DNA from 3 places in the Desulfovibrio mangrovi genome. Region 3 is predicted to be linked to each of the others. Evidence: predicted binding sites of a transcription regulator. Region 3 holds the regulator's gene; each other region holds the start of a gene.
The links. The regulator sigma-54, encoded in region 3, starts transcription at its own class of promoters, with help from an activator protein. The targets are predictions, from matches to a motif close to CTGGCACGGNNNNTGCTT.
Positions count from the first base shown of each region.

Region 1 (9,718 bases), 560 kb from region 3:
AGCACCACGCGGGAGCCACAGAATACACAGGCCCGCTGGCTGACAGCGCCGGCAAGTGATTCGCGGTTGCAGGCGATGTCTATTTCGCCTTCGCCGATTCTGTGTATCTGGCTTTTTCTTTCGTCCAGAATGGCAGTACTCATGTCTTCCCCCATGGTATCGTTACTGTTCCAGCATGGATCTCATGCAGACGAGTCTTGTCTGCTTCCAGCCCAGCCTTGCGTAGAATGCAAAGGCTGGAGTGTTGTTGCGGTCGGCGAGCAACTGCAGGCGTGTTGCGCCGTGTTCCTGTGCCCATGCGGCGATGGCCGCCATGAGCCGGGAACCGAGCCCCTTGTTGCGCCAACCGCGCCGGACAACCACATCTTCCACCATCACCGCAGGTCCGCCTTCTGCCGTGGAGATCAGCAACTGGCCTGTGCACATGCCGACGACAGTCCCGTCGGCTACGGCCACCAGAACGCGCCCTTGCGTGTTGTGCAGCATCAGGTTCAGCCCTGTTAGCTGTCTCTCCCTGTCTATGTTGAAGTCTTCCTCGATGTAGAAGAGCTCCTCCAGCAGGGATGCAAGGGCGTGCAGATCTTCACTGCATGCGGTGCGGATGGTTATGGTGTCTGCCATGGTTGTCTCCTGTGAGCCTTGTTCGGAAGCGGGGCGCAGGTTCGTATCATTGCATGAGGTGACTTATGGGGTGCGTTTCCCCCGCGCCCCTGTTCCGGCTTTGCGCATTGCCTTTTCTGCAACTGCGTATCAGGCGGCCAGATACTCAGCGCAGGGTTCACCCTCTTCCAAAGCATCCAGAATGGCATCGATGGCGGCCTCGGAATCCACTCCTTTGAACCACCAGTTGTCGGGCTGAATCACCATGATCGGGCCGGATTCACACTGCTTCAGGCAGGTGGTGGCCACCACGAGTGCGTCCAGCCCGCGATCCAGAACCTCTTCCTCAATGTATTGCAGGAACCCTTCCGTCTGCTTGTGGCAGATGCCCTTGGGGTCTCCGGCGGCACGGAAACTCTGACAGCAGATGATCATTCTTTCGGGAGTTGCCATTGTCTCTCTCCTTGTGTTGCTTGTTTTCTGTGTTGTTTCAGGGCCGCCTTACCGGCATTGCTTGCGCTTTCTTACCCTTTTTGCCGCCGCCGTAGAGCACGTTCACGGTTCCTCCGATCTCGCCTTCCGTGAGCAGGACGGGAAGATTGTGGCGGCGTAAAATATCCTTGGGTTTCTCTCCTGCGCTTGCCGCGAGCAGTACAAAGCAGTCTTCCAGCAGCTCCGCCAGCTGTATCCAGCGGGTATCGCCGCCTCCTGTTGCAGGAGCTTTGCGGACGCAGAGCAGGCAAGGCAGGCCGTCTTCCCGCGGGCCATAGATCATGATGTTTGTTGCCTGTCCGAGGTGCATGTCCACGTCCATGCCATTGGAGCTGACCAACGCCACATTGGGTTTTCCGGCAACGGGTTTCGGCAGGGTCGGGGCAACAAATCCTGCAGCCGGAGCGGAAACGGCGCTGCCGTTGTTCGTGCCATCCTCGGTGCCGAGAAGAACCGGGAGGTGGCGCGACGCGTTCGAACGGATGATATCCATGAGCTCATTTGTGGGTGACGACATGGCCGGACTGTCCGTTTCGTCGTGAGTGTAGGGAATGAGCAGCATATCTTCGGCACCAAGAGCTGCCATGGTGGCGGCGATGCCGTTCACGTGGCTGTCGTTGGTTTCCGGAAAAATGGTGGTACGGATGCTGACCCTGATGCCTGCGGCGGTGAGGGCGGTAACGGCGGCAGCCTGTTCTTTCACCAGCATGCGTGCGGCTTCAGGCAGGGGCAGGGTTCTGGTTCCCGGGCGGATCCATGCGTAGATGTGCTCCGCGATTTCGGGATCAACCGCGTTCACGAGCAGGCAGGCCTGCTTCAGTCCGGCTTCGGACAGGGGGCCTGCCAGTGCGGCTGCGCCCATGCCGTTGGTCGTCAGTGAGAGAGGGGTGTCGGGGAAGGCGCTACGGATCAGACCCAGTGCGTGCAGGGTGATCTCGGGAGTGGCGAGCGGGTCTCCGGGGCCGGTGATTTCGACGCCGGATAGCGGTGCGCCTTCTGCGAGCATCCGGCCAAGGGCTTCTACGGCCTGTTCAGGGGCAATGGCCGTTTCCTTGCGGGTGGGGCCTGCGAAACGGATGCAGGTGTTGGCGCGTGGCGAGACGGGCAGCAGGGCTATGCGAGATGTGGTATTTGCGGAGTCGGCGCATGCGGTCATGTCTGTATCCTCTTGAGCCGGTATGCTGTGGCGCGGCTGCCCTTGCCCGGGAATGTGGTCTGGCGGAGCGGAGCTCCGAGTCCGGTAATTATTGCTGCTGCGGAGGGAGAAGCCTCCGCATCCGGTGATTCTTGCTGCGGCGGAGGGGGAAGCCTCCGCGCCTGGTGACTCATTCTGCGGCGGAGGGGGAAGCCTCCGCCGCAGGGTATAGAGTGCTACAGGACGAGCTCGAAGCTCTGTTCGGGAGAATCGCGGTCCTTGCGGTCCAGAATGAGGTTGAGCATCTTCTCCAGAAGCCTGAGTCCGCCCTTGTAACCGACTGTCGGGAAGTACTGGTGGCCCTGACGGTCAAGAATGGGGAAACCCCAGCGCATGAACGGAATGTCTTCGTCACGGGCAATGTACTTGCCGTAAGTGTTGCCGATGAGCAGATCCACGGGTTCGTTCTTGATCCACTGGTGCATCTCGAACATGTCGCCGCGGGCCTTCACTTTCACTTCATACGGCTGGCCGGCGCAGATTTCCTTGATGCGGGTCTCGAAACGGGAACCGGGGGTGCCGGTCACCACGTATGCGGGCTGCATGTCGAGGGAGACGAGGAACTCGCACATGGAAATGAGCTGGTCCGGATCACCCCAGATGGCTACGCGTTTGCCGTAGAAGTACTGGTGCATGTCGGAAATCATGTCCACGAGCTGGCCGCGTTCGTGCATGATGGATTCCGGTACGGTGGTGCCACCCACCGTGCGCAGCACGTTGATGAAGCGGTCGGTGGAGGCAAGGCCGAAGGGCATGTCAAGCACCGTGCAGGGTACCTTGCACTTAGCGTCCAGCCAGCGGGCAGCATCTGCGGAACACCATTCACCAAGAGCCAGGGTGCCCGCGGCATCGCCTGCAGCCTTGAGTTCGGGAATGGTCACGCCGCCTTCGGGGAACATGGTGTATTCACCGGTGAGGGGCGCATCCAGAATGCCGGAAGTGTCGGGGAACATGGTGATGTCCACGCCGATCATGGCTGCGAGGCGCTTGATTTCCACCATGTCGGCGGGTTCCACCCAGCCGGGAATGATGTTGACCTTGCCGTTCTTCTTGCCGGAGGGCACTGCCAGCTCCGCCATGGCCTTGACCATGTTGGAGAAACCGGTGACGTGGGAGCCCACGTAGCTCGGCGTGGGGGCCCCGATGACGGTCTTGCCTTCGGGGATCTTGCCTTCCTTCATGGCCTTGTCGGCGATCTGCTTCAGGTCGTCGCCGATGGTCTCGGAAAGGCAGGTGGTGTGCACGGCAATCACGTCCGGCTCATACACCGTGAAGATGTTGTCTATGGCCTGCAGCAGGTTGGCCTGCCCGCCGAAAACGGAGGCACCTTCGGTAAAGGAGCTGGTGGCGGCGGGAACGGGTTCCTTGTAGTGCCTGGTCAGAGTGGAACGGTGGTATGAGCAGCACCCCTGCGAGCCGTGGCTGTGCGGGAGGCATCCGTGTACGCCGAGCGCGGCGTACATCGCGCCGATGGGCTGGCAGGTCTTGGCCGGGTTGATCGTCAGGGCGCTGCGTTTAACGACGTCTTTGGGGGTATGTCTGAGTAGCATGTTCTCTTCCTTATCGCTTGCAATCAGTTGAAGCCGGTCGGGGGAGCGGGGCAGGTGCCGGGCTTTTCCCGCGCTCCTTTATTCCCAGACGAAGGTCGCTGCGAGTTCCGGATTCGTCTGCCACGGGGCCTTCATGTAGCCCCACACCTTGCTGTTCACGAGGCGGTCAATTTCCTTGTAGAAGTTGATCGCACCCTTGAACCCTGCATAGGGGCCGCCGGAATCGTAGCTGTGCAGCTGCTTCATGGGGATGCCGAGTTTCTGGATGGAGAATTTCTCCTTGATGCCGGCGCAGAAGAGATCCGGCTTCATGATTTCCACCAGCTTTTCGGCTTCGTACTGGTTGAGGTCGTCGATGACGATGGTGCCCTTGTCCATGTCGGCATTCATGCCGTCGTAATGCTTGAATTTGTATCCTGCCGCTTCCAGCGCGGCGAGTTCATCGGAGCTCTTGCGCGGGCGGTAGAGATGTTCATCCGGCGTTACTTCCAGCTCCTCGATGTTACGGGAGTCGGCATCCACCTTGATGTCCGGAATGACCTGACGGCCTTCGTAGTCGTCGCGGTGACCGAACTCGTAGCCTGCGGAAATGGTTTTCATGCCCATTTCCATGAACAGCTCGTTGTAGTGGTGCGCACGGGAGCCGCCCACGAAGAGCATGGCCGTTTTGCCTGTGGTACGGGTGCGTACATCTGCGGCAACCGCTTTCACCTTGGGCATTTCCTCAGCGATCACTTCTTCCACGCGGTCAATAAGCGCCTTGTCGCCGAAGTACTGGGCGATCTTGCGCAGGGACTTTGCCGTGGCTTCCGTACCGATGAAGTTCACCTTGATCCACGGGATGCCGTACTTGGCCTCCAGCATGTCTGCCACGTAGTTGATGGACCGGTGACACATGACCGTGTTCAGGTCGGCATGCTGGGCCGAGGCGAACTGGTCGTAGGTGGAGTTGCCGGAGAAGGTGGCAATGTTCGTGATGCCGCACAGGTTCAGCAGTCGGTCGATTTCGAATCCGTCGCCGCCGATGTTGTATTCACCCAGCAGGTTGATTTTGTACTTGCCTTCCTTGGGCGTTTCATTCTCGCCCACAAGGTGGGTGAACACCTGGTTGTTGGCGATGTGGTGACCGGCGGACTGGGAAACGCCCTTGTAGCCTTCACAGGAGAAAGCGAAGACGTTGCAGTCGCCGAACTTGGCCTTCATCTTGCGGGCCACGGCGTGAATGTCATCGCCGATGAGGCCCACGGGACAGGTGGCGAACACCGCGATGCCCTTGGGATGAAAAAGGTCGTATGCCTCCTGAATGGCTGCTTCCAGCTTCTTTTCACCACCGAAGATGATGTCCTGATCCTGCATGTCGGTGGAGAAGCAGTAGGGCATGTAGTTTTCGCCGTCAGAACCGGCATCGGTCTGGTTGCGGCGGGTAAGCCAGGAATAGAAGCCGCAGCCGATGGGGCCGTGGGTAATGTTCACGATGTCACGGGTGGGGCCCAGAATAACGCCTTTGCAGCCTGCGTAGGTACAACCGCGCATGGTAATGATGCCGGGTATGGTGCGTACGTTGGCCACGATTTCCGGCGGCGTTTCATTCCCAAGGGCTTCATTGATCATTATCTGCTTGGCGCGCTTGCGGGCCACCTTGGGAGGATACTTCTTCAGAAGCTCTTCCTTGATGTCTGCGGGGTCCAGCTGCACCAGCTTCTTCGTCTTTGCCATCTCTATTCTCCTTGCGTAGACCGCTCACTCAGTGCGGTGTGGCGTCATGCAGCTACAGGCCCCAGAGGCTTCAGAGGCCCCATAGTCCCTCGGTCATCAGGCATCCGCATGAGCCCGTGTGTCCGATGCAGCCGTCAGTGCTCTTTCTCGGTCGTTAGGATATGGATTTCTTGCCCTTTTCCCCGGTTCGGACGCGAACCGCATCGCCAAGGGGCAGAACGAAGATCTTGCCGTCGCCGGGCTTGCCGGTCTTGTTGGCCGTGGTGATCACTTCCACCACTTCGTCCACCTGTTCGTCGGGAACCACGATGGTCAGCATGCGCTTGGGATAAAGCTTGCCCTTTTCACCGAGCACGGCGGCGGCTTCCTCATAGCCGCTCTCCGCACCTTCAAGAACGTTCGCGCTGACAAACCCCTTGCCGCGGCCCTGTGCCTCGTGAGCGAAGAAGGCATCTATGCCTGCTTCATTGAGGGCAGCCTTGGTACGGTTCATCATGTTCATGCGAACGACTGCGATAACTTCCTTCATTATGCAGCCTCCTCCTTGGCCGTGTCGCACACGCCGGAGCTGATGGTGTACACATCGCTCACCTCATTCACGAAGATCTTGCCATCGCCGAAGGCACCCTTGGAGCCGGATCGGGCGGCTTCCATAATGGTCTTGATGACAAAGTCCTTGTCTTCGGCCTTGATGACGCACATGAGCATGGTCTTGGGAATCTCGTCATAGGTCACTTCGCCGATCTTGATGCCGCGCTGCTTGCCGCGGCCTGCGACGGAGTACTTGGTGACGGCGGGGAAGCCGTTGTCCATGAGGGCTGCCAGAACATCATCAGCTTTTTCGGGTCGTACGATTGCTCTCACCATGATCATCATTGTCTGTTCTCCTGTGCTGTGGCTGAGTTGTTGTCCGGCTGTTACGCGGCTTCCAGAAGGCCGTATTCGAGCAGAAGCGCTTCAAGCTCGTCGATTTCCAGCGGGGTGGGGATGACGAACATCTCGTTTTCGTCAATGGCCTTGGCGAGGTTGCGGTACACGTCGGCCTGAGGGGCTTCGGGGTTCCACTCGATGACGGTCTTGCGGTTGATTTCCGCGCGCTGCACATCGTTGTCGCGGGGGACGAAGTAGATCATCTGGGTGCCGAGCCTGCGGGCCAGCTCTGCGATCATTTCCTTCTCGTTATCCACGTTACGGGAGTTGCAGATCAGGCCGCCGAGGCGCACGTTGCCTGACTGCGCATACTTCATGATGCCCTTGCAGATGTTGTTGGCTGCATACATGGCCATCATTTCGCCGGAGCAGACGATGTAGATTTCTTCTGCCTTGCCGTCGCGGATGGGCATGGCGAAACCACCGCACACAACGTCGCCGAGAACGTCATAGAAGGCGTAGTCCAATCCTTCGGATTCTTCATACGCGCCAAGGTTTTCCAGCATGTTGATGGAGGTGATGATGCCGCGGCCTGCACAGCCTACGCCCGGCTCAGGGCCACCGGATTCCACGCACCACGTGTCGCCGAAACCGGGCTTGCGGATATCTTCCAGTTCCACGTCTTCCCCTTCTTCACGCAGAGTATCGAGCACGGACTTCTGGGCGAGGCCGCCGAGCAGCAGACGGGTGGAGTCTGCCTTGGGGTCACAGCCTACAACCATGACCTTGCGGCCCATCATGGCCAGACCGGCTACAGTATTCTGTGTGGTGGTGGACTTGCCGATGCCGCCTTTTCCGTAAATGGCTACCTTTCTCATGATTTCCTCCTGGAGGTGTTGGTATTGCTGGCATCTCTAGGGCAAGCGTCGTGCCAAATATCATTCGAATGCGTAGTTGGCTGATTTGTAATGATAAATTATCATTTGCGGGTGGGGTGAACTGTGGGAGGGCAGTGTAGGAAGCTACACAGCCACCAACCGTAATTGTAGGAAGCTACAAAAGTGCAGCTTTCTACCTTTTGGGAGCCCTGTGTGTATTCTCATTACATTACATGAGGATACAGGCAGGGATGTTCTTGGCATCGTTCGTGCTCTCTATAAAATGTCCACAAGGGACTTTCATGTGACGTCTACCAAGGAGCATGACCATGCTGATCGATACGACACTCAGGGAAGGGGCACAGTTGTTCGGTGCCTATTTCAGAATGGAGACACGGGAAGACATTCTTTCAGGACTGCTGCGTCTTGGCGTGGATGAGGTCGAAGTCGGCTGGGTCGGGCAGGAAGGATTGGAAGAGCTGGTTCGACGCATCCGCCATGGAGCCGGGGAGACGAAACTGAGCGTGTGGAGTCCTTGCCGTTCCGCGGATATTCGCACAGCCGCAACGCTTGGGGTGGACCGGGTCAACATCGGCATTCCTGTCTCTGACGCCCATATGGGCAAGCGGTTGGGACTGAACCGCAAAGGACTTCTGGAAAAGCTGGGGCGCATGGTGCTTTCCGCCGGGTTGGCGGGAATCAATTATGTTTCAGTAGGGCTTGAAGATGTTTCGCGGGCTGATCGCAGTTTTGCGCTGGATGCAGCCCTGCTTGCCCAGACCATGGGAGCTTCCCGCATACGGCTGGCGGATTCGCTCGGCGTTCTCTCGCCCCGCGATATGTGCGAGCTCGTGGCGGCTTTTCGCATGCATCTGGATATTCCTGTGGCCGTGCATTGCCATAATGATTTTGGTATGGCCACGGCCAACGCCGTAAGCGCGTTGCAGAGCGGTGCGACCTTTGCGGATGTCAGTGTTCTCGGCATCGGAGAGCGTTCCGGCATTGCTGCCACGGAAGAGCTGGCCGCTTACATGGCCGTGCGTGGCGGCGATGTGAAATACCGTGTTGAGTACCTGCGTGATCTTTGCGCACTGGTGGCCGGTGCGGCCGGTGTGGATATCCCGCGGAACAAGGCTGTGGCCGGAGCGGATATTTTCGCCTGCGAATCCGGTCTGCATGCACATGCTCTGAGTAAGTCTCCCGAGCTTTTCGAGCCCTACGACCCCGCGCTCATCGGTGCGGACCGCAAGACGGCCGTTGGCGGCAAGAGCGGCAGGGCGGCTGTATCCTCGGCGTTGGGCAAGGGGAAAACCGCGTATCCTGCAGAACAGCTTGACAATCTGGTGGCTTCAGTCCGACGAATGTCGTGGGAGCTTGGCAGGCCGCTTACTCCCAATGAGTTTACTGATCTGGCCGACTCCATTCACAAGCATTAGGAGGCCGTCATGTATTTTGCTAAAAGTTGTTTCCTTGCAATTCTGATGAGTTTCGTATTGTGCAGCGCGAGCGCGGCGGCGGAGTTATCCGTGGCCTGCGCCGCCAACTTCACGGCTCCCATGAAAGAGCTTGCCGCCATGTACGAAAAGGAAACGGGTACGCGTGTTCTGTGTACGTTCGGCAGCACCAGCATGCTGTATGGTCAGATCACCAACGGAGCTCCATATGACCTCTTCTTCGCAGCGGATGAGGCAACCCCGGAGTTGCTGCATGAAACAGGCATTGCTCAGCCCTGTGAGCTTTACGCAAAGGGCAGGGTGATTCTCTGGTCGGCCCGTGCCGAACTGGCCTCGCTTTCCGACTGGCGGGATGTGGTGCTCTCTGAAAACGTGCGCAAGATCGGTTTGGCGAACCCCAAGGCTGCTCCATACGGGCGACTGGCTGAAGAGGCGTTGCGTCGCCAGGGTTTGCTTGAGCGGGTGGCGGAGAAACTGGTCTTCGGCAAGAACGTGAGTGCAGCCTTTCAGTATGCCTATTCGCAGGGAACGGACGTGTCGTTCGGGGCACTCTCGCAGGCACTTTCAGGTTCCGGAGCGGAGGGCGTGTACTGGCCCGTGCCGGAGGCTGAACCTGTGCGACAGGGAGCCTGTGTGCTGAGCAGCGGTCATGCGGATGAGGCAAGGTCTTTTCTTGCATGGTTCGCAACGCCTTCCGCAAGAGCTGTAATCGGCAGGTACGGCTATGAATAGTATTGATGTCACAGCGCTACTGGTTACCGGCAAGCTGGCTTTGGCCGTAACTCCCGTGCTGCTTGTTCTGTGCATGCCACTTGCGTGGTGGCTGGCTTCCAGCCGGATGCGGGGCAAGGTCTTTATCGAGGCCGCCTGCAACCTGCCCATGGTTCTGCCGCCTACGGTACTCGGGTTCGGGTTGCTCATGATCATGAGTCCGGTTTCGCCTCTGGGCAGGGCTTGGGAGGA
Region 1 is NZ_CP104208.1:1,544,790-1,554,507, reverse strand. Features, by position in the region: gene nifE (nitrogenase iron-molybdenum cofactor biosynthesis protein NifE) at 1-143, opposite strand, end outside; gene N1030_RS07255 (GNAT family N-acetyltransferase) at 163-621, opposite strand; gene N1030_RS07250 ((2Fe-2S) ferredoxin domain-containing protein) at 751-1,053, opposite strand; gene N1030_RS07245 (NifB/NifX family molybdenum-iron cluster-binding protein) at 1,091-2,248, opposite strand; gene nifK (nitrogenase molybdenum-iron protein subunit beta) at 2,464-3,837, opposite strand; gene nifD (nitrogenase molybdenum-iron protein alpha chain) at 3,916-5,553, opposite strand; gene N1030_RS07230 (P-II family nitrogen regulator) at 5,708-6,082, opposite strand; gene N1030_RS07225 (P-II family nitrogen regulator) at 6,082-6,429, opposite strand; gene nifH (nitrogenase iron protein) at 6,471-7,301, opposite strand; gene N1030_RS07215 (LeuA family protein) at 7,631-8,737, shown strand; gene modA (molybdate ABC transporter substrate-binding protein) at 8,747-9,487, shown strand; gene modB (molybdate ABC transporter permease subunit) at 9,480-9,718, shown strand, end outside.
Region 1: a site for sigma-54 is predicted at 7,559-7,576, ahead of N1030_RS07215 (LeuA family protein). Genes of this name have one in related genera too.

Region 2 (9,718 bases), 1.6 Mb from region 3:
AGGAAATTTTCAAACACCTTGCGGCATTGCTGGAAGAACGGGTAGGCGTGCGTCCCGGGCTCAAGGTTTGTGACATTGGCTGTGCTGCAGGAGAGTTCCTGTATCACGTGCGGGACCGCTGGAGTCAGTTGGAGTTATGCGGATTCGATCCCTCGCGGGAGCTTGTTGAGAAAGCCCGGAGCGTGATGCCCGGAGAGACTTTTTTTGTGGGGTCGGTGATGGAGACGCAGACGCTTGCTCCGGCTTCGCAGGATGTGGTTTTCATGAGCGGGGTTCATTCCGGCATACGGGATATGAAACAATGCCTCGCAAATATCCTGTCCTGGCTGAAGCCGGGAGGAACTGCGTATCTGTTCGGCATCTTCAACCCCTACCCCATTGATGTACAGGCCTCGTATGTTATGTCCGGCGACGAGGGAGAGCCCACGTTGTTTTACGTCCATTCCTGCAAAAGCGTCTCCGGATATCTTGATGCGATTGATGGCGTTACGGCGTATTCCTTCACAAAGTTCCATCCCCCGGTTGATATCGCGTATCGGGAGAGCAACCCCTTCAGGGCATGGACGATCCGCGATGATCAGGGTGAAGGCATGCTCGTGAACGGCCTTTCCATGGTGGTACATTGTTTTGTCATGGAAATAGTAAAGTAGCCGGAGAAGATGCCATGACCATGCCCATCAGACAGTTACAGGAGTTCATCAAGGATGACATGCGATCCCCCGGACCACGTTCGCGCGGAGAAGAGATTGCCATCTACATCTCAACATGGTTGAGCACTCCTGTGCCATGGTACAGCATTGTTCTCGGGCTGTTGCTGTACAGGCGTGGTTATGCGGTCCACTTCGTGTGGGATGATCTTCCGGATCCGTTCCAGCCAGCCGAAGAGCGGCAGATGCATGAAATCGCCGAAGCACTTTTGTTGCTTTCCAAACGGGGGCTGCGATTTTACAGAATTTCCGAGATGCAGGGCGTGGCTCCTGACGGGGATTATCTTGAGGAGGCCTTGAGGCTTGCATCCCTGAATGCGGTTTGGTGGCATAAGACACCGGTGCCGGAACCGGGGCTCCATACCCGCCGGTACGATTGTCTGAAAACGTTGCTTGGCGGCCTGCCGCAGATATTGGGTTACTTCTCGTCCGCTTCTCCTCGCAGTTTTCTTTTGCCCGGAGGGATTGTCGCTAATTCCGGGCTGTTCCTGCATGCATGCAAGAGAAATGGCGTGCGGGTGACAACCTATGACAGCGGAGTTTCCTCAATTTCAACGGGGATAGATTCCGTGGCCGCCCATCTGGATGATATTCCTCACGTGATGTTCCAGCTGCTTGAAGACAGGGATGTCATTGCTTACGCCAAGAAGGTTGGCGAGGTTGAACTGCAGAAGCGATTTGACGGCGTGGACAAGTATCTATTTCAGCCTGTCAAACGAAGCTCGGATACCGGCAGGCAATATGATGTCCTGTTTCCCCTGAATATCGAGAACGACTCGTCCGCGCTGGGCAAGCATGTTCTTTTCGAGGATTCCCTCGCCTGGCTTGAGGAAACGCTGGACTACATCCTTGCGGAAACCCAGGCCAGCGTGGCTGTGCGCCAGCATCCGTATGAAAAGCGTATCCCGTGGAGAAACGACGCGTTGGTGCACAGGCTGGTGAAGCGTTACGCCGGTTCCGACCGTGTAACCATCTTCGATTGCAACGCCCCGGTAAATACGTACGATCTCATTACGTCGAGTAGGGTTGTTCTGCCTTTTGTTTCTTCCATCGCAGTGGAAGCCGCCATTATGGGCAAGACGGTAATTCCCGTGGCTCCTGCGTTTTATGCAGGCTTTTTCTTTGCGGAAATGCCGGTAAGCAAGAACGGATATTTTGAGGCGATACGGAACGCGCTGACGGATGATGTCGTGCCGAACCCAAGGGCCGTGGATGAAGCCTGGCTCTCGTATTACCTTTCGCAGATATGCGGACGGATTTGGACGGACTTCACGCCGCAGCCCAGCGACTATGCCCTGTGGGGAAAAAGGTCGCTGAAGGACTTGGAAGCGGATCCCGAAGTCGGAGCGGTGCTCAGGTGTCTGGGGGATGGTGATTACATTTCCATGGTCCAGCATGAGCGTATTCAACGTGAAGGTCTTGAACGTGTGTACCGGGGGGCCAAGGCTTAGCTTGAAGAAGCTTCGGAGCTGCCGGTGCACATCAACAGGAGGGCATTATGTCCATCACAAAGCGTATCAAGGAAAACGGAAAGAACATCTCCCTGAATCCTGTTCCGGGATTCCCTAAGGTCATGATGCTGGAGCCGAGCAATGCCTGCAATCATGCCTGCAAATTTTGCGGCAACCACAGCTTTGGCATCAGGAAGATGAACATGCCGCTCCCGTTTGCCAAGGACATTCTGGAGCAGGCTGCCGCACTGGGGGTTCAGGAGGTAGGGTTGTACCTTCGCGGAGAACCGTTTCTGCATCCTCAGCTTGTAGATATCGTCAGGCACGCCAAGGCAGTGGGCATAGGCTATATCTATCTTTCCTCGAACGGCGGCGTTGGCAAGACCGGTGACTACGAGGCCGTGTTGAATGCGGGGCTCGATTCCTTCAAGTTCTCCATCAATGCTGGCTGCAAGGCTGACTACAAAGCCATTCACGGCAAGGACGATTTCGAGAAGGTCGTGGAAAGGTTGCGCTGGCTTATCGATTATCGGAAGAAATCGCAGCTGAATTTCAAGATTTATGTTTCTTCCACATACGTTGCCGAGACTCGTGAAGCCATTTTTGCGATGCGTGACGAGTTCGCATCGCAAATCGACGAATATTATGTGCACGGGACGTGTCCTGTTCCCGGAGTGGAAAGCGCGGAACTGGACCACGGTTTCAGTCTGCCTTGTCCCATGGTGTTCAACCGGGTGCATGTGACGGCAGAGGGGTATATGAACGTCTGCTGTTTTGACTTCGAGAACGCGCTGGCAGTGGCAGACCTCACAAAGGTCTCGCTTGCTGAAGCCTGGGCAAGCCCCATGTTCGTGTCGGTGCGGGAACGCCATCTCGCGGGGAATGCAAAGGGCATCATGTGCGGCAATTGTGTTGCCGGCGGCGGGGTTGCCTATGAACCGGTTGACAAGGAGCTCATGCTCAGGAGCAAGCGTAATGCGAAAGATTAGTGTTCTGCATTTGGCCAGCTTTGATGGCAACATCGGCGACAATGCGAACCATAGCGGGGTGAGCTATCTCTGGAAGAAGTACCTGCCGGAGTATGAGTTCGATATTACCCCTCTGGAGATGCGGGAATATTTCTGGAAGTGGCGGCAGTTTGATGATGATTTCGCAGAACTGGTCAACAAATATGACCTGTTTGTGTGCGGTGGCGGCAACTATTTCGAGCTGTGGGTTGAAAGCTCCCCGACCGGAACCAGTGTGGCCATTCCGCCGGAAGTGCTCCGCAAGATCAATACCCCTTGTCTTTTCTATGCCTTGGGCTTGGACCCGTACATGGGAGCGCCGGATGTCTGTGTAGATCGTTTCAAGCAGTTTCTTGACTACACCCTTGCCTCTCCGCAGTTTTTGGTCTCCGTCAGAAATGATGGCTCTCCCGGTTCGGCCCGCAGGGTGCTTGGCGACGAATATGCGGACAGGATTCACCTGATGCCGGATGGTGGGCACTTTGTTCAGCCCGAGGATCATTTTCATCCGGAGCTGGCTCCCGGTTCCCGAACCATCGGGGTGAATCTCGCAGGGGATATGCTGGATTTTCGGTTTGCATCTTCAAACGGTGTTACACTGGAAGATTTCAAGCAGACGTTTGCGGACGTGCTTAGCAACGTCATGCGGCGTCTGCCCGATGTGAATCTGGTTTTCTATCCGCATATCCATAAGGATTTCGCCTTCATTTCAGACTTCATTCGTCAGTTCGAAGACCATTTCCTGCGCAGGCGTGTAACCGTGGCCCCCTACCTGCACGGACAGGGAGCGGAAAAGTACTTTTTCGACCTGTACAGAAAGTGCGCCCTGAACATTGGCACACGGCTGCACACGAATATTTGCAGTGTCGGGCTGAATGTTCCTTCCGTGGGGATTGTCACGCATCCCCAGATTCGCGAACTCTATTCGTATTTCGGAATGCCGGACCGGGCACTTGGTTTTGCGGAGGAGGCCTTTGCCGAACGGCTGGAGACGCTTGTCGTGGATTCGCTAGAAAAGGGTGAAGAAGTCTCCGCGCGGTATGCAAAGGTCATGGAAGGTGTTCGCAGTGATGCCGAAGCTTTTCTTGGAACGATGAAGGGCTGGTTGGATTCGGTGTTATGAAAATCATAATGTATCACTATGTCAGAAAGCCGGATGCGGCGTTTCCGTATCTGCGTTTTCTGCACATTGATGATTTTCGTCGCCAACTGGACTTCTTCCAGAGGGACGGGCGAATCCTGACGCGCATGGAACTGGACGCCGCCCTGCGCGACAAAAAACCGTTGGGTGAAAATGATTATCTGCTGACCTTTGATGACGGGCTGCGCGACCATTATGAATACGTTCTGCCCGAATTGCAGGAGCGGGGCGTTACCGGAGTGTTTCTGCATTGCACGGATGGCTCGGACAAGCCGGGGACGCTGGATGTCCATATGGTCCATGCCCTTCTTGGCGCGTACGGCGGTGCAACAATGTTGAAGCGCTGTCAGGAGCTGATCGAATCCGCCGGTATCGACCTGCAGGCCAACGGATTCTGTTCTCCGGTTTACACGCTTCAGCCGCAGAGCGAGGAAACGGAATTCAAGCGCATTATGAATTACTGCCTCGACAAACAGGCCAGGCGCCATGTGCTGGAACGGCTTCATGACCTGTATCTTCCTGAGTTCAACGCCGAGGGCGAATTCTATCTCGGAAGCGGGGAGCTGAGGCTGATGGATGAGGCGGGGATGGTCATTGGCGGCCATACGGTTTCTCATCCATTGCTTTCGAGCCTTGATGCGGAGGAGCAGCGTAAGGAAGTTGCATCCAACGTGGACGCATTGGCGCAGATTCTGGGGCATCCTGTTTCGTGGTTTTGTTTTCCGTACGGGGGAGATATCAGCTATAACGACGAAACGTTACGAATTCTCAGGGACCATGGCGTGCAGTATTGCCTTTCCGTTGAGTCACGTGATGTCTCGGCTGCTGACCTTGATGTGCCGCTGACGTTGCCCCGGTACGACTGCATGGAGTTCCCGTTCGGAAAAAGCTATGTTGCGGCGTAGCATGTGCTGTGTGTGGCAGCGTGCAATGAATCTTTTGCGTATTGGAGAAGTACGTGCATACCAAATTTGAGGATATGTATCCTGGCGTCAGTTTCGGTAATGATGTCCAGATAATTGGTATGGCGAATATTGATATCGGCCGCGGATCCTGTATCGGCGATAACTCCTGGCTCAATGTCTGCCACAGGGATCAGGGAAAGCGCATGAAGATAGGGTCGTGCGTTCTGATCGGGCGGGGATCGATGATATCCGCCGGTGGCTTTCTGGAGATAGGCGACTACTGCCTTTTTGCACCGCGCGTTTTTGTTGCCGATGCGGACCACGTGTATAGCAATATCATGCGCCCCTATATGGATCAGGGAGCCACGGCAGGAAAGGTGGTTGTGGAGGAGAACTGCTGGTTGGGCATCAATGCCGTTGTTTCGGGCAATGTGGTGGTCGGCAGGGGCAGTGTGGTCGGAGCCAACTCGGTTGTCACCAGAGATGTTCCTCCCTTTGCCGTGGTGGCAGGTTCGCCGGCGCGAATAATACGGTTGTTCGATTTCGGATCAGGAACCTGGGTCAAGGTGAGGGATGCCCAGCATCTTGAAGAGCTGCTTGCCGCACGGGAGGCGGTTCCGGTCCCCTCGCGTGAAATGTATGTCAGAATGCTGCACAAGAATGCCGTGACAAAAACCGTCAATCCCATTGTCGGCGGCGGGGGCGTTTCAATCTGACCCCGGTGTTGCCGCAGCCGGAATAGAATGAGTGGCGGCTGCCGCCAGATGGAAGGCGCCAACTGGAACAGCTTGTGCATTCATTTTTGAAAACCGTGCGGAACTGCTGCCGTTTGACGGGATTGCACGGTACTTATGCGCCTGTTTTTGTATGGGCATAACGCAACTGTTTTCGAACGGATGTATCCATGAAATTACCTCAGAGTTTCGATCCGGAGACTTCCATATACGTGGCCGGACACCGGGGGCTGGTGGGCGGAGCGATAGTACGCTGCCTTCAGGCCGGAGGCGCTCGTAACCTCCTGCTGAGAACCCATGCCGAGCTGGATCTGACCGACCAGCACGCTGTTGAGGCGTTTTTTGCAGAGTATACGCCGCAGGTGGTATTCCTTGCCGCTGCGAGGGTCGGCGGAATTTTGGCAAACAGCACCTATCCGGCAGATTTTATCTACAACAATCTGACTATTCAGAACAATGTTCTGCATCAGGCGTACAAGCACGGGGTCAGGCGGCTTCTGTTTCTCGGAAGTTCATGCATCTATCCTAAGATGGCTCCCCAGCCCATTCGCGAGGAGAGCCTTCTGACCGGGCCGCTGGAACCGACCAACTCAGCCTATGCCGTTGCCAAGATCGCCGGCATAGAGATGTGCCGAGCATACAACAGGCAGTACGGAACATCCTTCGTGCCCGTCATGCCCACCAACCTCTACGGGCCGGGAGACTCCTTCAGTCTGGAGACCTCGCACGTGTTGCCCGCGCTGCTCCGCAAGTGCCATCTGGCAAGGATGATTGCGCAAGGGGATATGGAGGCCGTAACGAGGGATGAGGCGGTTTTCGGCCCTGTTCCCGACGATGTCCGCAGGAGTTTGGGGCTGGAAGGTGCCGCAGGCAGGCCGGAAATTGTGGTCTGGGGCACGGGCACTGCGCGACGTGAATTTCTGCATGTGGATGATCTTGCCAAAGCCTGCGTCCACCTTGTGTTCAAGACGGACGAGACGGAGTTGCTGAATATCGGCACTGGTGAGGATATTACCATCAGGGAGCTTGCCCTACTGGTTCGCGACGTGGTGGGAGTGGATGTTCCGCTGGTGTTTGATACGGAAAAGCCGGACGGCACTCCCCGCAAGGTCTTGGATGTATCCCGTATCAAGGCGTTGGGCTGGGAGCCCAGCATCGGATTGCGGGAGGGCGTGGCTGCAGTGTACCGCTGGTATATGGAGCGGCTGAAGTCCTGACCCCGTTGAGGGGGCTGCGGCGTTGCGGCATCCGTGCAAGTCTGGACGGATACGTGCCGACGGCCAAGGAATAACGGGGGGTAAACGGAGAGCGAATGAAGAAGACTGTTCTGGTAACAGGAGTAAACGGTTTCATCGGCAGCAATGTCGCCCGGGTACTGGGCGCGGACTGCCGGGTTGTCGGCATCGGGCGTTCCGCCGGGAAGCCGGATGACTCCCTTGATGGTTATCGACAGATGGCGCTGCCGGACCCCGGGCTGGCCGATCTGCTTCGTGATCTGCGTCCTGACGCCGTCATCCACTGCGCCGGGCGCGGTTCCGTTCCATTTTCCATAAATAATCCCGCAGCGGATTTTGATGCCGGTCCCAGGCTTGTGACGCATGTTCTCGATGCAATGCGTCTGGCGGGGATACGCGCACGGTTCTTTTTTCCTTCCAGCGCGGCCGTATACGGCAACCCCAAGTCGCTTCCGGTTGCGGAGACAAGTCCTCTGCAGCCAATTTCACCGTACGGCTATCATAAGGTGCTCAGCGAAAGCATCATTCAGCAATACTGCCAACTTTATGGGCAGGAGTATGTCATCCTGCGTGTTTTTTCCTGCTATGGCGAAGGACTTGCCAAACAGCTGTTGTGGGATGCCGCAGTCAAAGCGACAGAGGGGACCCTGGAACTGTTCGGCACTGGTGAAGAGACGCGGGACTTCATCCATGTGCACGACTTGGCGCATGTCGTGTCATTGCTGATTGCACAGGAAACCGCCAATGCCGTGCTGAACGTGGCCGGAGGAAGGCAGGTTTCGGTGCGGGAGATTGTCGAACTCCTTGTGCGGAAACTTGAGCTTGATGTTCCCGTGCATTTCAACGGGCAGGTGCGAACCGGAGATCCTTTGCGCTGGCAGGCAGATATTTCACGCCTCAAGTCGCTGGGAGGTGGCACGAGTCTTTCCCTTGAAGAAGGGGTGCAGCGTTTTGCCGAGTGGTTTTGGGCTGTCAGAAATACGCAGGGCCAAGGCGGACTCCGCCTTGTAGGTCGGTAATATGCATTGTAACGGAAGCACAGGCAAAAGGAGAGGGCTGTGGCCAGTCTCGGATTAGTCATTCAGTGGGGAAGCGATGGTTGGCAGGGCGGGCCGAATTATCTGAAGAATCTGGCGCTGGCCGTTGCCTCTGTTCAAGAGGAACAGGGCCTTGGCATGGTATTCTTTGTCAGCCCTGATCAGGTGGATCATCTTGCCCAGTACAGGAATATTCTTCCGTTAGCCGATGACATCCGCGTGTTTGATCCGTCGGTAAAGATGGACGACATAGACGTCCTCTATCCGTTTCCCGGCAAAGGCAAGGCACCCGAAGGGATCGCCCGGGTTCATTGGATACCGGATTTTCAGCATTGCCACCTGCCGCACCTGTTCTCGAAAGAGGATCTTGATTGGCGCAATACGTTTTTTGCAAAGCTTGCGAAGGGCGACGAAATGGTCGTGCTCAGCAGTCAGGCTGCGTTGAACGACTTTCGACGATTCTTTGATGTCAAATGTCCGACGCATGTTCTGCGCTTCGCAACCTCGCCGGAGCCGGACTGGCTGCAGGGCGATGCCGCGGCAGTGAAAGCAACATACGGCATATCGGGCGACTACCTGATGTGTTGCAATCAGTTCTGGGTACACAAGGATCACAAGACGCTTTTCAACGCGCTTGCCTTGTTGCGCGACCGGGGAATTCGCCCGCAGCTTGTCTGTACCGGATCTGCCGAGGACGCCAGACATCCGGACTACTTTGATTCCCTTACTCGTTTTCTGGCAGAGCACGATCTTGCCGGACAGGTAACCATTCTCGGCCTGATTCCCCGCTCTGACCAGATTCAGTTGCTGCGCGGCGCATCAGGCGTAATACAGCCCTCACTATTTGAAGGGTGGAGCACTGTCATTGAAGACTGCCGCCTGCTTGGCAAAAGCGTGGTGTATTCTGATATTCCGGTTCATCTGGAACAGAATATTGCCGGTGGGGCACCGTTCGAGGCCGGCAATGCAGAGTCTCTGGCGAGGGTTCTTGCCGACAAGCTTCCGGCAATGCTGCCCACAGCGGATACTCCGGTAGAGGAACAGGCATTGCATGCCGCCTATCAGACCAGACGGCTCTTCGGTCTGGAAATCTCAAATATGGTCAGGCTCGCTATGGATACGAACAATCTCCGGAAACAATCCGCCACTCCCGCTGCTCCCGTCCGTGTGACAGACGGCAGCGTATCGGCAACCTCAGACCTGACTGGCAGAAACAGCTACAAGGTCAAAGGGGTGCAGTGGTATGCCCCCCCGTTGGCTGGCGCCTCCACCCTGTCAGCTCCGCTTTTTGAGACCGAAACCTATCAGAGTACGTTGGATATCCTAAAAAAGCTCAAGGATGACGATTATCTGCGCTATCTGCGCGGGTTCATGTCCAGCGGCATGCGTCGTTTCGGGCAGCGGTGGCGTTATGCGGATATCTGCACGGTGCTTTATACCTTGTCCGGTCTGCTCGGCGTCACCCGTTATCTTGAGATCGGGGTGCGCCAAGGACGCAGCA
Region 2 is NZ_CP104208.1:3,328,178-3,337,895, forward strand. Features, by position in the region: gene N1030_RS14915 (class I SAM-dependent methyltransferase) at 1-650, shown strand, start outside; gene N1030_RS14920 (hypothetical protein) at 665-2,158, shown strand; gene N1030_RS14925 (radical SAM/SPASM domain-containing protein) at 2,206-3,147, shown strand; gene N1030_RS14930 (polysaccharide pyruvyl transferase family protein) at 3,134-4,288, shown strand; gene N1030_RS14935 (polysaccharide deacetylase family protein) at 4,285-5,211, shown strand; gene N1030_RS14940 (acyltransferase) at 5,265-5,927, shown strand; gene N1030_RS14945 (GDP-L-fucose synthase family protein) at 6,116-7,162, shown strand; gene N1030_RS14950 (NAD-dependent epimerase/dehydratase family protein) at 7,258-8,199, shown strand; gene N1030_RS14955 (class I SAM-dependent methyltransferase) at 8,239-9,718, shown strand, end outside.
Region 2: a site for sigma-54 is predicted at 5,990-6,007, ahead of N1030_RS14945 (GDP-L-fucose synthase family protein). Genes of this name have one in related genera too.

Region 3 (9,718 bases):
TGCTCTGTGGCGGCGTGGCGCCAGCGCTGTGCAGCGGCCAGTGCGGATCCGAGGTCATCCCCGTCCAGAAAGCCGCCGGGGAAGATCAGGAAGTTGTAGTCGGTAAGCCGGGTACGGCCGGCAACGAGATCGGAAAAGTAGGCGATATCCGCAACATCCGCGCCGGAAAGGCGGGCTGCATGGGCGGATTCCACTTCACAATTGGTGCCGTATCCGGTGATAACCAGAGTCTTAGCCTGGGCCATTGCTGCAATGTCTCCTGAAAAGTTGTCGTGTGGCAAAAAAGGGTCTTTACTTGCTCAACCGGTTCGGGTAGACCCTGTCGCTTTTGGGATGCTCAAATGTCCCCACAGAGTGATCCGCGCGACAAGGCGGTAGAGCAGTGCAGGGACCGATGATCATAGTTGCACACTCGGTAACAGTCAACGGCTGACGTTGGTTGAAATTTTGTGTATTACTGAGCGGATGTGTTGAAATCCGATTGTTCTTAGGATTTGGCACCAGTTTTTTCAAACACATACCCTTAGGCAGGAGTGTATGAAGACCAAGTTTATTTTTGTTACCGGTGGGGTATTGTCCTCTCTGGGCAAGGGTTTGGCAGCCGCTTCTCTCGGCGTGCTGCTCAAGGCCCGCGGTCTCAATGTGACCATTCAGAAGCTGGACCCCTACATCAACGTAGACCCCGGTACCATGAACCCCTTCCAGCACGGCGAAGTGTACGTGACCGATGACGGCGCTGAAACCGACCTGGACCTCGGTCACTATGAGCGTTTCCTCAACGTTCCCATGAGCCAGAAGAACAATTGCACTTCCGGCTCCATTTACTACCGGGTTATTACCAAGGAACGTCGCGGCGATTATCTTGGCGGCACCGTGCAGGTCATTCCGCACATCACCGACGAGATCAAGAAGAGCATTCTCGATCTGGCCAGCGATGATCTTGATGTAGCCATCGTGGAAATCGGCGGTACCGTGGGCGACATTGAAGGCCAGCCCTTCCTTGAAGCCATCCGTCAGCTCCGCAGCGATCTGGGACGTGAGCACTGCATGTATGTCCACCTTACGCTGGTTCCCTACCTGCGTGCGGCCGGAGAGCACAAGACCAAGCCCACCCAGCACAGCGTTAAGGAACTGCGTTCCATCGGCATTCAGCCTGACATCATCATCTGCCGCTGCGAAGAGCCCATCAACAGCGACCTTAAGCGCAAGATTGCTCTGTTCTGCAACGTGGATCACGATGCCGTGTTCTCCGCTCAGGACGTGAAGAATATCTACGAAGTGCCGTTGTTCTTCTATGAAGAAGGGCTGGACCAGAAGGTTGCCATCATGCTGCGTCTTCCTGCCAAGAACGCGGATCTTACCGCGTGGCAGAAGCTCATCCATACCTTCAACAATCCCGTTGGTACCGTTCGTATCGGTATCGTGGGCAAGTATGTGGACCTCAAGGAAGCATACAAGAGCCTTCACGAAGCGCTTGTGCACGGTGGTTTGGCTAACAAGGTTAAAGTTGAGCTTGAATATGTGAACTCGGAAGAAATCACGGCCCACAATGTCAAGAAGATGCTGAAGGACCTTGATGGCATTCTGGTTCCCGGCGGTTTCGGTCTTCGCGGGGTGGAAGGCAAGATTCTTGCCATCCGCCATGCTCGCGAAAACAAGATCCCCTTCTTCGGCATTTGTCTCGGCATGCAGCTTGCGGTAATCGAATATGCCCGCAACGTGCTTGGCCTTGAAGGCGCTACCTCCGAAGAGTTCGATGAGATGGCCAAGGACAAGGTCATCTACCTAATGACCGAATGGTACGACTTCCGCCGTCAGTCCACCGAAAAGCGCGACGAGCTCAGCGACAAGGGCGGGACCATGCGTCTGGGTACCTATCCCTGTACGCTCCGTCCTGATACCAACGCCATTCGTGCCTACTCCGTGGAGAACATCGAAGAGCGTCACCGTCACCGCTTTGAATTCAACAAGGCCTATTTCCAGCGCCTTGAAGAAGCCGGACTCGTGTTCTCCGGTCTTTCTCCCGACGGTGAACTGGTTGAAATCGTGGAAATCAAGGAGCATCCGTGGTTCCTCGGTTGCCAGTTCCATCCCGAGTTCAAGTCTACTCCGATGAATCCGCATCCGCTGTTCCGCGAGTTCATCAAGGCCGCAAAGAAGAACAAGGCGTAACCTGCCTATGCGGCTGCAAAACGGACGCCGCGTGGTGTCCACTCCTGCCTATCCCTAAGAGGTGTAATCGGGGGCTCACGCATGTGTGCCCCCGATTTTATGCTTTCTTTCACGGGATGATTGCGGTAGTTAATTGATTTCATGATCAAGACGCAAAACAGGATAGCAATCTCAGCATGTACGCACACTTAGCTAAGCCATTATATGACTCTTTCGTTTCCGGCCCGTTTGTCTTTGCAGGACCTTGCGCTCTGGAAAGCTTTGAGCTGGCGTTGGAAACCGCCCATGCAGTAAAGGAAGCCGCGGCAGCCTGCGGACTCACCGCCGTATTCAAAAGTTCTTATGACAAGGCAAACCGGACATCTTTGAGCAGTTTCAGAGGTCCCGGCATGTCCAAGGGCCTTGAGTGGCTTGCCCGAATCAAGGAAGAGACTGGGCTGCCGGTCGTGACCGATATTCATGAGCACGAGCAGGCTGCTCCGGTGGCCGAAGTTGCCGACATCCTGCAGATTCCCGCCTTTCTCTGTCGCCAGACAAGTCTGTTGCAGGCAGCGGCCAGTACCGGACGCATAATTAATGTGAAAAAAGGGCAGTTTGTAGCTCCTTGGGATATGAAGCCCGCGCTGGACAAGCTTTTTGCTACCGGCAACCGTTGTATCCTTTTGACGGAGCGTGGAGCTTCCTTCGGCTACAACAATCTTGTGGTGGATTTCCGCTCTTTCCCCATTATGCAGTCCTTTGGGGTGCCCGTGGTGTTTGATGCAACGCATTCCGTGCAGTTGCCGGGAGGCCAGGGCGGTTGTTCCGGAGGCGACAGGCAGTATGTGCCCAAGCTTGCCCGTGCAGCAGTGGCTGCCGGTGTAAACGGCGTGTTCCTTGAATGTCATCCCGATCCGGACAAAGCGCTTTGCGACGGTCCCAACAGTTGGCCGCTGAACAAGCTGGCTCCTCTTTTGAAAGATCTTAAAACATTGTGGGCTGTTGATTATGCGTGCTGAGCAACTTGCCAAGGAAATCAAGGTCATCGTGCTTGACTGCGACGGCGTGCTCACGGATGGCGGCCTGTATTACGATGCTGAAGGAAAGGTAACCAAGCGTTTCAATGTGCAGGACGGCCTTGGCATCAAGGTGGTGCAGAAGGTGGGCATTCCTGTTGCCGTCATTACCGGTCTGGAATCCGATGCCGTTAAGGCTCGTATTACCACGCTGGGTATCGACGATTATTTTTCCGGTTTTCTCGACAAGATGGACTGTCTTGAGATCATCCGTTCCAAGTACGGCATCACCATGCAGAATATCGCATATGTCGGAGACGACTGGGTTGACCTTGGTCCTATGCGCGCCGTTGGTCTGCCCATTGCTGTAGCCAACGCGCAGCCGGAAACCAAGGATGTTGCCCGTTTTGTCACACAGTCCCGTGGTGGTGACGGTGCCGTGCGTGAGGTTATCCGCTTTATTCTCAAGGCGCAGGGCAAGCTTGAGCAGGCCATGAGCCGCTGGAACGTATAGGATGCGCATTCGCTATCTGTTGATCGGGGCAGCGGTGCTCGCTATTGCCGGTGTGGTTGCCATGAATCTGGTCTCGGAAAAGGTGGTGCACGAAGTACGTATGGCTGTGCAGCAGAACCAGCAGGGACCTGAAGGCGTGGTGGACCTTACCCTGAAAGGGGTGGAACTCCTCCAGGGGGAACACGGCGAAGAGTTGTGGCACCTTGAGGCTCAGGGGGCATGGTACGACCAGAAGGAAGGTGTTATTCAGGTCTCCCATCCGGTCATTACCTATTTCCTCAAGCCTGATAAGCAGGAGCTTGTGGTCCGTTCCGTTCGAGGCGTGGTCAATCAGACAGCCAAGATTGCCCGTCTGTGGGAAGATGTTGAAATCGAACGTAATGGCGGATACATCCGTAGCAGTCTGATGATCTATAACGGCACCAGTCACACATTGCATATTCCCGGTGTTGCCCGTTTTGACGGGCCGGATCTGTTCGGCAATGCCACCAACGTGACTTGGCACCTCAATGAAAACTTCGTGCAGGCGGAACAGGATGTCTCAGTCGAAATGCGCATCCGCCAGCGTCTGGATGATTTGGTGGAAGGAGAAAACAAGGATGTTTCGAACTAGTCGTTTACTCATTGCCATGTGTCTTGTGGCTCTTTTTGTTGCTACCGGGAGCGCTGCGTACGCCGAAGAGATGGTACCCATAAAGGTTACCTCCGATAAGCTTAACTATGATGCATCTGGCCAGAAAGTGACCTTTGAAGGCAATGTGCATGTGACGCATCCTGACGCCCAACTCTGGTCCAAGAAAATCACCATCCTGCTTACTCCCAAAGACAACAAGCCCAAAGAAAAGAAAGAAGATGACGGAGCCGCCATGGATCCCGGCCAGATCGACAAGATCATTGCCGAAGGTACCGTCAAGGTTGTCATGACCGACGGCAAGACCGGTGACTGCGAGAAGGCGACGTACAACCTCGGCACCGGAGTTCTGATCATGGAGGGCTCACCCGTGCTGAGAGATGGCGCCAACAGCATTCAGGGCGAGACCATCAATTTTTATGTGAAGGAAAACAAGAGCGAAGTTCTTGGCTCTTCCGCACTTCCTGTAGAAGCCCTTTTCTCCGCTCCCAAGCGCGTTAAGAAGTAGGCAGCATGTCGGTTCTTGAAGCTGAATCTCTCCATAAGCAATACGGCAAGCGTGAAGTTGTTCGTGGTATTTCCCTGAGTATGAAGCAGGGCGAGGTGGTAGGCCTGCTTGGACCCAACGGGGCAGGCAAGACAACGACCTTCTATATGCTCATCGGCATGGTCAAACCCACAAGCGGTATTGTCCGCTACGATGGCAGCGAAATCACGGACTGGCCCCTGCACGAACGTGCCCGTGTCGGTCTGAGTTATCTTCCGCAGGAAAGCTCCGTATTCCGCAAGCTGACAGTTCGTCAGAATCTGGAGCTCATTCTGGAGCATACCGATATGCCCAAATCCGTCCAGCGGAAGAGGGCGGATACATTGCTTGAAGAGTTCCGCATTACCCACATTGCAGACTCCATGGCCATGCATCTTTCCGGCGGTGAGCGTCGTCGTCTGGAAATAGCCCGTGCCCTGATCCGCAAGCCGCGCTTTATCCTGCTGGATGAACCCTTTGCCGGTATCGATCCTCTTGCTGTAGACGATATTCAGGCTATCATTCGGGGGTTGAGCAACCGGGGTATAGGTGTCCTTATTTCTGACCACAACGTGCGTGAAACGTTGAATATCTGTGACCGTGCATATCTTGTGTTCGAGGGGCAGATCATCCTCAACGGCACTCCTGCGCAGATAGTGAACGATCCCAAGGCCAGACGCGTCTATCTTGGTGAAGGATTCAGCCTGTAAGTTTTCCAGTTTTTTCTGACAACTCTCTAAAAAGTTTTGAGAAGAGATTTCTCTATGCCGCAAAAGCCCGATTTTCGGGCTTTTCTTTGTTGCATGGTTATTGCTTGTATGGCAAAAAGGAGCCAGGCATAGAGATTTTGGAATGCTTCTTGATAGGGGTGGATTTTACTCAACGCAGAACAGATCTTTCCTGTCGGTGAAAATCTGGCAGGGTAACGATTTCGGATGACAGCGCCTATGGCACTTGAACTACGTCAGCAACTGAAGCTCTCTCAGCAACTCGTAATGACGCCGCAATTGCAGCAGGCGATCAAGCTGTTGCAGTTGTCCCGTCTTGAGCTCATGGAGACCGTGCAGCAGGAGTTGCTGGAGAATCCGTTTCTCGAAGAAGCTTCCGAAGCCCTCACACCGGCGGATGCCACGGAAAAGCCTGAGCTGCGTTCCGAGACCGCCGAAGCCTATGACAAGGAACTCGCCTCCAATGCCGACTGGGAAGACTATCTGGGAGACTTTTCCAGTACGACCAGACAGGTTGCTTCCCGCGAGACCGAAATTCCCGAGGAAGGCACCTCCTTCGAGGCCCGCTTGTCTTCCCGCCCGTCTCTGGACGGCCATCTTTCCTGGCAGCTCACACTCTCCAATATAACCGAACGCCAGCACACCATAGGCGAGATCATTATCGGCAACATCGGTTCCAACGGCTATCTGCATGCCTCTCTTCAGGAAATGGCGGAGATGGCAGGGCCCGATGTCGAAACGGCGGAAGTGGAAGAGATGTTGCGCCGCATTCAGCGCTTCGATCCAGTCGGCGTTGCCGCACGCACGCCTCAGGAATGTCTGCTGGTGCAGATTGAAGTGCTGGGCTACGACCGCGACCCCGTACTGGTGGAAATCGTCCGGGATCACCTTGAGGATCTGGAGAAGCGCCGCTACAAGCCGCTGTGTCGCAAGTTCCGTATCAACATGGATGATCTTCGGGAGTATCTTGAACTCATCCAGACCCTTGATCCCATGCCGGGTGCCAGTTTCGGCAGCAGCGAACCTCAGTATGTGGCACCGGATGTATTCGTGCACAAATATGACGGAGAGTTCGTCATCATTCTCAACGAAGAAGGTCTGCCAAGTCTGCAACTTTCTGATATAGTTGATACTCTTCCTGTGGTGACAGGATCTGACAAGGATTATTTCCAGGAGAAGATGCGTTCTGCTTCATGGCTCATCAAGAGCCTGCATCAGCGCCAGCGCACGCTCTACAAGGTTATGGAGAGTATCGTAAAATATCAGCGCGGCTTCTTCGAGGAAGGTGTAACCGCACTCAAGCCTTTGATTCTCAAGGATATCGCTGACGATATCGGTATGCATGAATCCACGGTCAGCCGTATTACCACCAGTAAATACGTGGCGACCCCGCACGGAATTTTCGAGCTGAAGTTCTTCTTCAACAGCGCCATCGGTATGGATGATGGCAGCTCCGTAGGCTCTGAGAGCGTTAAGGCCCTCATTAAGCAGCTTATTGGCGACGAAAATCCCAAACGTCCGCTCAGCGATGAGCGCATCGGTGAAATTCTCAAAGAAAAATTGCAATTGAATATTGCCCGAAGAACCGTTGCGAAGTATCGTACAGCTATGGACATCCCTTCATCGTCCAAGCGGAAGTCCGCTTTTTAACGGAGGGAGCTTCCGGCAGCGCCGGGTCGGGTTGGAGGCAACCTCAAAGACGTGAGAGGCATAACTGCACAAAGTGCAGTATCTCGAACATTTAAGGAGGCATATATGAACATCGCATTCACATTCAAGAACTTCGAGCCTTCCGATCATCTGAAGAAGTATGCCCGCCGTCGTTTTGAAAAGCTTGGCAAGTTCCTGCAGCCGCACGGTAAGTCGGAAATGCAGGTGGGAATGAGCGTTGACAATTACCGTCACAGAATTGATGTGACGCTGGTTGCCGACAACCTGAACCTCTCTGCCAATGAGAAGTCTGAAGATATGTATGCAACGGTTGACCTGGTCTTTGACAAGCTCTCTTCCCAGGTGAAGAAGCATGTGGAGAAGGGCAAGGATCACCGTCGCGGTGCAGAGATGGCTCTGCGTGAAGACATCTTCAGCTATGCTGATACCGGTGCCGGTCGCGAACGTACCATTGTCGGTACTGACCGCTTTACCCCCAAGCCGATGGGGATTGACGAAGCCGCTCTGCAGCTCGACTCCCTGGACTATGAGTTCCTTGTGTTCCTGAATGCCGAGACGGAGCGCGTAAACGTCATCTACCGTCGTGAAAACGGAGACTTCGGTCTCATTGATCCGACCTTCTAGGATTCTGAAAAATGAAACTGGGTGATTACCTGGATAAAGAAATGATTCTGCCCGAGCTGACCGCCAGCACCAAAGAGGAGGTGCTGGCGGAGCTCGTTGCGGCCGTGGTCAAGGCAAACCCGAATCTGGACAGTGAGCGTGTTCTCGCTGTTCTCAAGGAACGGGAAAGCCTCGGAACCACAGGCATAGGCGATGGCATTGCCATCCCGCACGGCAAGCTCGACACTCTGGACAAGATTATCCTCGTTGCTGGCCGCAGTACTTCCGGCGTGGACTTTGAATCGCTGGATTTCAAGCTCTGCAATATCTTCTTTCTTGTCCTTGCTCCGGAACAGGTGGCCGGAGTACATCTGCGCATTCTGGCTCAGATTTCCCGCCTGCTGAAGGACAAGGAATTCAGAAACGCCATTATGTCTGCCTCCGGCGTTGATGAACTCTGGCAGCTTCTTGCCGACGCCTGAGGACGCCACGCATTATGGACTCTACTTCTCCGTCATTTCCCGTCCTTGTCGTCACCGGGTTGTCCGGTGGCGGCAAGAGTACCGTTCTCAAGGTCTTCGAGGATCTGCGTTACTATACGATTGACGGACTCCCCGTATCCCTCGCCATGCAGTTGGTCTCCATTCTTGATGAACGGAGTCTGGCCAAGTATCGTGGTCTGGTGCTGGGAATGGACCTGCGCCATTTCGAGTTCGACAGCGGTTTTCATGCCATTCTGCAGGCAATGCGGGACAAGGGGGTGGCTCCTGCGATCATATTCATGGAAGCACGGCCCGACGTAATAGTCCGTCGTTACAAGGAAACACGTCGTCCGCATCCTCTTGAGAGCGGCGGACTGGGCCTTGAACAAGCCATGGAGACTGAACGTAAGCTGCTTGAGCCGGTCCGCGCCATGGCCGATCTTGTAATCGATACTTCCGATTATTCCATTCATGATATAAGGCGGGTCATCCAGCAGAAATGGACCATTATCGAGGGCAACAGGCGCAGCATGCGCGTGCATTTGTTGACCTTCGGCTTCAAGTACGGCACACCTGCCGAGGCCGATATGGTGTTCGACCTGCGTTTTCTGCCTAACCCTCATCATGAACCGGATCTTCGGCCCCTTTCCGGAAAAGACCCCGTCATATCAAAGTATGTGCTCGGTTCCGGCGTGGGGAAGGAATATCTGGAGCGTCTGACAGAATTCCTGCACTTCACGTTGACGCAGATGGAGTCTGAAGGGCGTTACCGCGCCACAGTCGCCATTGGCTGCACGGGGGGCAGGCACCGGTCGGTCGCCGCAGCTGAAGCCCTTTTTGAGGCTTTGAAAAACTTTGATTTTGCTGTATCCATTGAGCACCGGCATATGGAGCTGGTCTAGCTTCGTCAGAACGCACTTTTTGCCTATTATTTCCGCCGGTGGAGAATACTGCCCACATGACTGAATCCATTAAAGAAGTTGCCCCTGTCGGCGTGGTTATCGTTACCCACGCTGATTACGGTTCCGCTCTGCTGCGTGCTGCGGAAGTCATTCTTGGTACGCAGGACGACTGCGGTACGGTGAGTGTTGACGGTACGCAGGAAGTTGCGCAGACCGTTGCCCGCCTCAAGGAAACCGTTGCCCGTGTAGACAAGGGCAGGGGAGTTCTCATTCTCACCGACATGTTTGGTGGCACCCCCACCAACCTGAGCCTTTCTCTGCTCAGTTCCGGCAATGTTGAAGTGCTTACGGGGGTGAACCTTCCCATGCTGCTCAAAGTGTTCGGTTGCCGGAAGATGGATCTGCATAAACTGGCGGAAGAAGCCAAGACTGCGGGCGACAAGGGAATTGTCGTGGCAGGCGAAGTGCTGCGCCGAAAGGTTAAACACGGGTAG
Region 3 is NZ_CP104208.1:985,525-995,242, forward strand. Features, by position in the region: gene N1030_RS04500 (phosphoribosylformylglycinamidine synthase subunit PurQ) at 1-245, opposite strand, end outside; gene N1030_RS04505 (CTP synthase) at 538-2,172, shown strand; gene kdsA (3-deoxy-8-phosphooctulonate synthase) at 2,349-3,170, shown strand; gene N1030_RS04515 (KdsC family phosphatase) at 3,160-3,681, shown strand; gene lptC (LPS export ABC transporter periplasmic protein LptC) at 3,683-4,294, shown strand; gene N1030_RS04525 (LptA/OstA family protein) at 4,281-4,820, shown strand; gene lptB (LPS export ABC transporter ATP-binding protein) at 4,826-5,548, shown strand; gene rpoN (RNA polymerase factor sigma-54) at 5,786-7,216, shown strand; gene hpf (ribosome hibernation-promoting factor, HPF/YfiA family) at 7,322-7,861, shown strand; gene N1030_RS04545 (PTS sugar transporter subunit IIA) at 7,873-8,322, shown strand; gene rapZ (RNase adapter RapZ) at 8,337-9,224, shown strand; gene N1030_RS04555 (PTS sugar transporter subunit IIA) at 9,281-9,718, shown strand.